Regions from separate parts of the Streptomyces flavofungini genome, predicted to be linked through region 1. Evidence: riboswitches for the same ligand, from Rfam matches in the RefSeq annotation. Region 1 holds a riboswitch; the other holds the start of a gene.
The links. A riboswitch is a leader RNA that binds a small molecule or an ion and turns the genes downstream of it on or off. The one in region 1 is predicted to bind cobalamin.
Positions count from the first base shown of each region.

Region 2: another riboswitch for cobalamin. It lies ahead of QUY26_RS29075 (ABC transporter substrate-binding protein); the one in region 1 lies ahead of QUY26_RS25100 (CbtB domain-containing protein).

Region 1 covers NZ_CP128846.1:5,910,392-5,914,594, forward strand. The annotation lists gene QUY26_RS25085 (hypothetical protein) at 1-291, shown strand, start outside; gene QUY26_RS25090 (class F sortase) at 353-979, shown strand; gene QUY26_RS25095 (CbtA family protein) at 1,044-1,934, opposite strand; gene QUY26_RS25100 (CbtB domain-containing protein) at 1,952-2,182, opposite strand; cobalamin riboswitch at 2,214-2,363, opposite strand; gene QUY26_RS25105 (GAF and ANTAR domain-containing protein) at 2,714-3,490, opposite strand; gene QUY26_RS25110 (glycoside hydrolase family 6 protein) at 3,651-4,203, shown strand, end outside.
Region 2 covers NZ_CP128846.1:6,805,008-6,809,210, reverse strand. The annotation lists gene QUY26_RS29080 (FecCD family ABC transporter permease) at 1-994, opposite strand, end outside; gene QUY26_RS29075 (ABC transporter substrate-binding protein) at 991-1,980, opposite strand; cobalamin riboswitch at 2,132-2,317, opposite strand; gene QUY26_RS29070 (VOC family protein) at 2,315-2,884, opposite strand; gene QUY26_RS29065 (helix-turn-helix transcriptional regulator) at 2,881-3,792, opposite strand; gene QUY26_RS29060 (haloacid dehalogenase-like hydrolase) at 3,968-4,203, shown strand, end outside.

The sequences.
Region 1 (4,203 bases):
CGCATCCGCCAGGGCGTCTCCGGTACGTACGAGATCACCGTCACCTGTGACGGACACCCGCACCAGGGCGTCGGCACGGTCCAGGTCAAGGGCGCGGGGGCGGGTACGGGGCAGGCCCCGACCGCCCCGGTCCGCGCCGGCGGCGGCGGCGCCGCCCCCCTGACCTCGGCCGCCGCCGAGGCCGACGAGGCGGGACCCGGCACCCGGCACGCGGTCGTCGGCCTGGTCCTCGCGGGTGTGGCGGCGATCGCCGTGGCGCTGCGCAGCGTCCGTCGCCGCCGCCCGGAGTGACGCCGTGACGGGCCCGGATCCGGACGCAGGCCCGCACCCGCCCGGGACGAGCCGTCTCGTCATGGGCGTGGCCTGGGCGTTCCTGCTCGTCGGCCTGTGGCTGTGGGGCAACGAGATCACCGATGTGCGCGGCGGCCTCTCCGACCCGACGACGGGCGACGTCGCCGCCGTCGGCCGCCCCGCCGGGGTCGACCTGCCGCCCGCGCACGAGCCGCTCGCCGCGGCCCGCCCGCAGCGCGTCGACGTACCGGGCCTCGGCGTCCGCGCCCCCGTCGTCGCGCGCGGTCTGGACGCGGAGGGCGCCATCGATCCGCCGCCGTTCGCGCAGCCGGGTGTCGTGGGCTGGTACGGGGGCGGGGTGCGGCCCGGCGCGCGCGGCACCTCCCTGTTCGTCGGGCACGTCGACACTGAGTCCAAGCCCGCCGTGTTCTACCACCTCAGCGCCTTGCGCCCCGGCGAGAAGGTGCGCGTGACCAGGGACGACGGTTCGGTCGCCGAGTTCACGGTGGACGACGTGCAGGTCCTCGGCCGCGACGACTTCAGCGCGCGCACGGCCTACGGCCCCCGTGAGGAGGGTCGGGCCGAACTGCGCCTGATCACCTGCGGCGGCACCTTCGACCGCGCGAGCCGCACCTACTCGGCCAACGTGGTCGTGTCCGCCTACCTCACCGGGGCCAAGGGGGCATAGCCGCCGGCCCGCCGGAGCCGCGCGGCCGTGGCCGCTGACCCGCGGGAGCCGCGCGGCCCCAGCCCTAACTCGCCGGCGCCGCCGAGCCGTAGCCCGACGCATCGGCCGTGACCGGCTCCTTCGTCCGCAGGGCGCGCAGCCCGAGGCCGCCGAACACGACCGCGAACACCGCCCACATCAGCACGTGCGACGCCAGGGACAGCATCCTGAAGTCCCACAGCAGGGTCGCGCTGACCGGGACCGGGTCGGGGTTGTCGGGCAGCGCCCACAGGAGCGCGAGGACCGCCACCGCCGTCACGGCAGCCGCGCACTGCCGCACCGGTACGGGGCGCGTGGCGAGGCGCACGTACACCTGCCACACCAGGAACATGCCGAGCACGCCGAGGGCGACCGCGCCGAGCCACATCTCCTGCCGGTCGCCCACGGTGCCCGCGTCCCCGACCCCGGGCGGGGCCGCCGGATAGCGCAGCGCGGGGAACAGCGAGACGGCGCAGAACGCGGCCGCGCAGAACGCGAGGGCGCGCGGCCACGGGTTGCCGCGCGGATCACGCCGGTGCACGAGCGCGTACGCGACGGCGAACAGCACGCCGATCGCGATGCCCGCCACGACCAGGGCGATCACCAGGCCCGCGTGCTGGGTGGAGCGCGAGAACAGCTCCTCGTGGTGCTGGACGGCGCCACCCGCGGGCTCGTGCTCGTGCGAGCGGGCCTCCTCGGCGCGGATCGCCTTGTCCATCAGGGGTTCGGCGAGCAGCAGCGAGAACAGCCCGGCGACCAGGCCGCCGAGCGCTCCGGCGACCATCCCGCGACCGAGCAGCGGCAGCACGGGGGAGCGCCCGGACTCGCGGGACGCGGATGTATCAGTGGTTTCGGGCGACTTGGGGGGTTCGCCGGTGGGGTCGGGGGAAGTGCGGGGAGCGGTGGGAGAGTTCGGGGACTTCGGGGACGTCGGCATGGTGCGCGCGGCCCCGATCAGTGGCAGGGAGCACCGAAGAGGTGCCGGCCGTCGTGAGCGAACTCGTGCAGGTAGTCGCCGGTCGCCGAGATCAGCGAGCCGTTGTCCATGAAGACGGCGTAGAGAGCGATCAGCGCGACGATCGCGGCGGCCGCCGCGATGAGCCAGTCACGGGTCTCGATCGTCGCGGACTGTATCGCCGCGGTGTCGGTGTGTGCCGGGCCGTGGGCAGGCGTAGCAGTGGACATAGGTGCTCTCCTTATGGGGTTTCCACGCCCCATGACAGGAGGACGACGGGTCAGTTCCTGACTTCCGCGCGCGGGTGAGCGGTGACTCGCGCGGGGTAACAGTGGCGGGACCGTCCCGGAGTCGCACCGGGTTCCTGGCAACCGTCGCCTCGATGTATGGACTTGTCGCCCGGAGAGTCCCAGGTGGTCATGGACACTGTCAACCAGCCCGCGCGCCCCTGACATGGGGGCTTGTGCGCACGGCGCGCACCCCGGCGCGCGGTGGGCGCGGGCACAACCCGGCCCGGCCAACGACCCGCTCCCCCCGGAGTCGTCGACCGGGCTGGTCCTCGACCGCGCGCGCTCGAGCTGCGGGAGGAACCCGGCGTCGGCACGGGAGGCCTTGGTTGGTCCCAACGGTTCTGATGGGTCCAGGCGGTGCGAAAAGGCAACTCCGACCGGGGGCTTGGGCCGTTAGGACTGACTCTAGAGCGGAAGGCGGCCCCGGCCTAGAGGGCTTTTGGCGCCAAGTGCTCGGCGAGTTCTGGCGGCTTACGAGCCCTCTCCGCGCAACGTCGCGTCGTCCAGGGCGCCTTCGATCACCATTCCCGCGACGACGTCCAGCACCAGGCGCTCCCGGCGCGCGTGCCGCCGCAGCGCCTCGAAGGCCACGTCCAGACCGGTCCGCCAGCGCTCGGCCAGGATCCCCTTGGCCTGCTCGATGCGGATCCTGCTGGTCAGGGCGACCTGTAGCTGCTGGGAGAGGTCGCGGTACGTGGCGTACGCGCGGTGGTTGCGCAACCCGACCCCGGCGGCGTCGGCGAGCGCCTGCGCGAGCACCAACGCGCTGTCCTCTTCGCCCTCTTGCGGACGGCCGTCGGGCCGGTTCCCGTTCGGCGACCGGGCGGCGAAGACGTTGAGCGCGCCGAGCACCCGCTCGCGGGCCCGCAGCGGCACCGCGAACGTGGCCTCCACGCCCCGCGCGCGGGCCCGCTTCGTGAAGTCCGGCCAGCGGGCGAGCGCGTCGGCGGAGGCGAGCAGGACGGGCGGCACGGGGGTGCCGGTGCCGTACGACTCCAGGCAGGGGCCCTCTGCCGCCTGGGCTTCGAGGAGGTCCCTGGCCAGCTCACCGCCCTTGTCGCTGACGGCGAGGCCGACGGCGCCGCCGCCGTCGGCGTACACCACGCCCACGGCCAGGGCTCCGAGGAGTTCGGCGCAGTGCTGGCTGACGCGGCGCAGGTGGCGCTCCACGTCGAAGTCGTCGGCGGCGGTGTCGGCGGCTTCGATGAGGATCTGTGCCAGCCTGCGCGCTGGGGTGCGGTCCAGCATGAGTCTCCTTCGGGCCCGCCCCCCACGGCCCCTCGCCTACCCAGCTTCGGCGGGCTGTAACAGGTCACCAACAGGTGTGTCGCCGGGCCTGCCGGGCCTCGTGGGCCGCACCCGGTTATGTCAGGATTGAGCACCGGACAGTGCACCCGAGGGGGAGTGGATGTACCGCAAAAACACAGGTCGCGCGCGGGGCTACGCGGCCAGGGGGGTGTCCGTGACGGTGGCGCTCGCGGGGGCCGCGCTGCTGCTTTCCGGGTGTTCGTCGGACGGTGACGGCAAGGAGGAGGAGGGCTCCGGCAACGGCGTCAGCCAACAGCCCAAGGGCAAGGACCCGTTCTGGGTCAACCCCGAGGGGAACGCCGCCAAGCAGGTCGCCGCGTACGAGAAGGACGGCAAGAAGGACGAGGCCGAGCAGATCCGCAAGATCGCCGAGCAGCCCGTCGGCGAGTGGATCGGCCCGGAGAAGCCCGAGGAGGAGGTCCGCGGGTACACGGAGGCCGCCGAGAAGGCCGACCGGGACGCCCTCCTCGTCCTCTACAACATCCCGCACCGCGACTGCGGCCAGTTCTCCAAGGGCGGCGCCGCCGACGGCAACGCCTACCGCGCCTGGATCGACGCCGTGGCCAAGGGCATCGGCGAGCGGCACGCCACGGTCGTCCTGGAGCCGGACGCGGTCCTGCACATGGTCGACAGGTGCACGCCCGAGCAGTTCC
Region 2 (4,203 bases), 890 kb from region 1:
AGGTGACCACGCCCACCGGGACCTCCTGCGGGTCGAGGACCGTGCGGGCGAGGGTGTCCACCCAGATCAGGAACACCGCGCCCGCGAGCGCCGTCACCGGCAGGAGCCGCCGGTGCCCCGCGCCGACCACCGCCCGGGCCGCGTGCGGCAGCGCCAGGCCCACGAACCCGATCGCCCCGGCGCTGCTGACCAGGGCCGCCGTCAGGAGCGCCGTGGTGCAGAGCAGCAGCACGCGCACCCGGTCCACGTGGACGCCGAGGGTGGCCGCCGCGTCCTGGCCGAAGGCGAACGCGTCGAGGGCGCGGGCCTGCAGCAGGCACACGGTGAGCGTGACGACGAGCACCGCGCCGCACGTCCACACGTCCGTCCAGGACGCGCCGCTCAGCGAGCCGAGGAGCCAGAACAGCACGCCCCGGGTGGTCTCGGCGTCGGCGGCCGTGAGGACGACGAAGGAGGTGAGCGCGGAGAACAGTTGCATGGCGGCCACGCCGGACAGGACCACGCGGTCCGTGGTGTCGCCGAGGGTGTGGCTGAGCAGCAGGACCAGGGCGAAGGACACGACGGCGCCGATGAACGCGCCCGCCGAGACCGTGAGCGCTCCCCCGCCGACGCCGAGGACCACGACGGCCACGGCGCCCGTGGACGCGCCGGAGGAGACGCCGAGCACGAACGGGTCGGCGAGCGGGTTGCGCAGGAGCGACTGGAGGACCGCCCCGCACACGGCGAGGCCCGCGCCGCACACCGCCGCGAGGACCGTGCGCGGCATCCGCAGGTTCCACACGATGCCGTCGCGGATCGGCGTCAGCTCGGCCTCGCCCCAGCCGAGGTGGGCGGCCACGGCCGACCACACGTCGGGCACGGAGATGTCGGCGGGGCCGATGGTGACGGCCACGGCGAGGGAGAGGAAGAGGGCCGCGAGCCCGGCCAGGGCGAGGAGTCCGCCGCGCAGCGCCGAACGCAGCCGACGCGGGCCCCCGCCCGCGAGGGCCCTCACTTCGTGAGGCCGAACTCGCGCAGCGCCGCCGCCACTTGTTCGATGCCGTCGACGGTCCTGATGCCCGGGTTCAGGGCCTGGCCGCTGAGGAGGACGTACCGCTTCTTCCGCACGGCCGTGAGGTTCTTCGTGGCCGGGTTGGACTCCAGGAACTTGATCTTCTGGCGGGCGCTCTCGGCGGACTGGGACCTGCGCGTGAGGTCGCCGATGACGAGGACGTCGGGGTCGCGGTCGGCGATGGTCTCCCAGTTGATCTGGGGCCATTCCGCGCGGGTGTCGGCGAAGGCGTTCCGCACGCCGAGTGCGCGCGTGATGATGCCGGGGGCGCCGCAGCAGCCCGCGATGTAGGGGGACTCGGAGTTGGCGAACCAGTACATGAGGGTGGTGCCGGAGGCGTCGACGGACCTCTTGGCGCGCGCGGCCCGGGACTTGAGGTCCGCGATCAGCTTCTCGCCGCGCTCCGCCACGCCGAAGACGCGCGCGAGGTCGCGGATCTCGCCGTACACGGTGTCCATCGTGAGGGTCTTGGTGCGGGTGCCGTCGTCGTCGCCGGTGTTGTCCTTGCCCGCGCAGTCGGTCGGCGAGACGTAGACGGGTACGCCGAGTTCGGTGAACTTGGCCCGGTCGGCGACGCCGCCCTTGCCGACCGTGTAGAGGAACGACGCGCTGACGAAGTCGGGTTCCTTGTCGAGGACCTTCTCCAGCGACGGGTAGCGGTCGGCGAGCCGTGGGACCTTCGCGTTCTCCTTCGCCAGGCGCTTCAGGACGGGGTCCGTCCAGGTGCCGGTGCCCACCATGCGGTCGGCGAGGCCGAGGGAGAGCAGGATCTCGGTGGAGCCCTGGTCGAGGGAGACGGCCCGCTCCGGCGGCGCCGTCACCTTCGTCCGCTCGCCGCAGGCGGTGAGCGTGAGGGGGTATCCGGCCCGCGCCTCCCGCTCGGGCTTCGCGGCCGGGCCACCGCACGCGGACGTGGCGGCGAGGACCAGGGCGAGGCCCGCGCTCAGGGCGGCGGAGCGGGTGCGTATGCGGGCGGGGCGGAGGGTACGGCGGACGCCGAGGCGGCGCGGGGTCGAAGGCACACGTCTTCCCGAGTCTCAGGGCTCATGCGCGGAGCCTGGTCTGCGAACTCCGCCGCCCGTGCGGACGGCGGTGCCAGCAGGTCTTCGGACTCGGGTTCGTCCGGGCGGGGCCGCCTTCCCGGGGTCCGTGGACTCCCAGTGGCCGCTGGCCCCGCCCGTCCCCCTCACCGCTGCGCGTCAGTTCCGGATTCCCACCGGATTCCCCGACCCAGGTGCGGGTACGACTGGCGTCCGCAAGCTATCACTCCGGGGCGGCATCACCCCTGGTCGGGGCGGGCTCACCGCGGTAGGTGCCGAAGGCCCACTTGTTGCCCTCGGGGTCGGCGACCGCGAACTCGCGGCTGCCGTACGGCTGGTCCTCGATCTCGCGGATCACCTTCACGCCGGCGGCGGTGAGACGGAGGTAGAGGTCGTCGACGTGGTCGGTGACGACGTACGCCCCGAACGTGCCGGGCCGCAGACACCATTCGGCGGCCTTCGGGTCGTAGCTGCCGAGCATGACCCCGCCGCCCTCGGGCCAGTCGAGCTGGGCGTGGGCGACGCGGCCGCCGTCCTCGTGGACGGCGGTGCGCAGGAAGCCGACGGTACCGACGAGGAAGTCGATCAGGGCGGGTGCGTCGTCGGCCTGGAAGGTGGCCCAGACGTCGGGCGCGCGACGGTTCGCCGCGACCGGACCGGTCGGGCCGCCCTGGCTGTTTCGCGTGGCCTCCGTGGCCTCCGTGGTCTCCAAGGTCTCCGTGGTCTGCGCGCTCTGTGCGCTCTGTGCGCTCTGCCTGCTTTGTTCGCTCTGCGGGTTTTCGTTGCTGTTCATGCGTCCCAGTCTTCGCCGCCCGCGTGCCCTCCGGCTTGGATATTCCGGCACTCCTCGGCCATCCAGGCGCTGGGGCTCGCCCCCGTGTACTGCTGGAAGTCCCGTACGAGGTGGGAGTGGTCGTAGTACCCGCAGTCGGCGGCGATCCGGGCGAGGTCGGGGCGCGCGCCCGCGGCGACCGCGCGGACGACGGCCGCCTTCGCGTGCTGGAAGCGGATGAGACGGGCGGCCTGCTTGGGTGTGACGCCGGTCTCGGCGCGGAACAGCGCGGACAGGCGGCGTTCGCTGAGGGCGACGTGCGCGGACAGACCGCGCAGGGTGCCCGCGCCGCGGTGCCGGGCGAGCCAGGCCCAGGCCTCGCCGACCTCGGGCCGGACGCCTCCGGCGCGCTCCGCGTCGGCCGCGCGGCGCGCCAAGTAGGCGTTGAGGAAGGCGAACCGGTCACTCCAGGCGTCCTGCTCGCAGAGGCGTTCCCGGACGTCGGCGGCGACCCGGCCGAGGACGTCGGTGCCGTCGGTGACGAGCTGTCCGGCCAGCTCGGCGGCGGGCAGCCCGAACAGGGCGCGGGCGGCGAGCGGATGCACGGCGAGCTGAATGCCGGCCTCGTGCTCGGGCTGGACGACGTACGCGGGGCTCTGGTGCAGGCCGCCGACGACGATGTCCGTGCGGACGGCGTCGGGTCCGGTCGCCTGGCCGGGGGTGCGGCCGGTGATGACGGGGCCGTCGAGGGAGAAGATCAGCGTGAGGTACGGGGACGGCAGGCCGCGGTGCAGAGCGGTGCGCCGGCCCTGCGTGCGGTAGCCCACGGCGGACACGACCAGGCCGCCGGGCGGGGGCGCGGCGCGGACGAACTCGCGGGAGGCGGTGTCGCCGTCGCGGGCGGTGGTGTCCGTAGCCGTGGGGCCCATGAAGCCATTGTGGGCGGGCGCGGACGGGCCTGTCGTCCGGTGCGGCTACCCGCGTCCGTCCGTCCCATGCCCGGCACGCACGGTGACCTCGATCATGGGAATCGGGCACCTTGTCCTCGTAGCATGGCGCGCCGCTCCGGACGGGTCGGCTCAGCGCTTCCAGGGAACGGGAACCATGGCAATTCGAACAAAGGGCAGGCCGGCGGTCGTCGGGGCGGCGGGGGCGCTGGCGGCGGCGGTGTTCGCGGGCGGCGCGCTGTGGCCGAGCGCGGCGGACGCGAAGGCGGTGGACGCCCCAGCGCCGAGCGCGGCCGCCCGTGCCGCCGCGGCCGACCTCACGCACTGGCCGAAGCCGGTGGCGGCGAAGCTCGGCAAGGTGATCGCGGAGAACCGGGGGAAGGGCGCGTACGC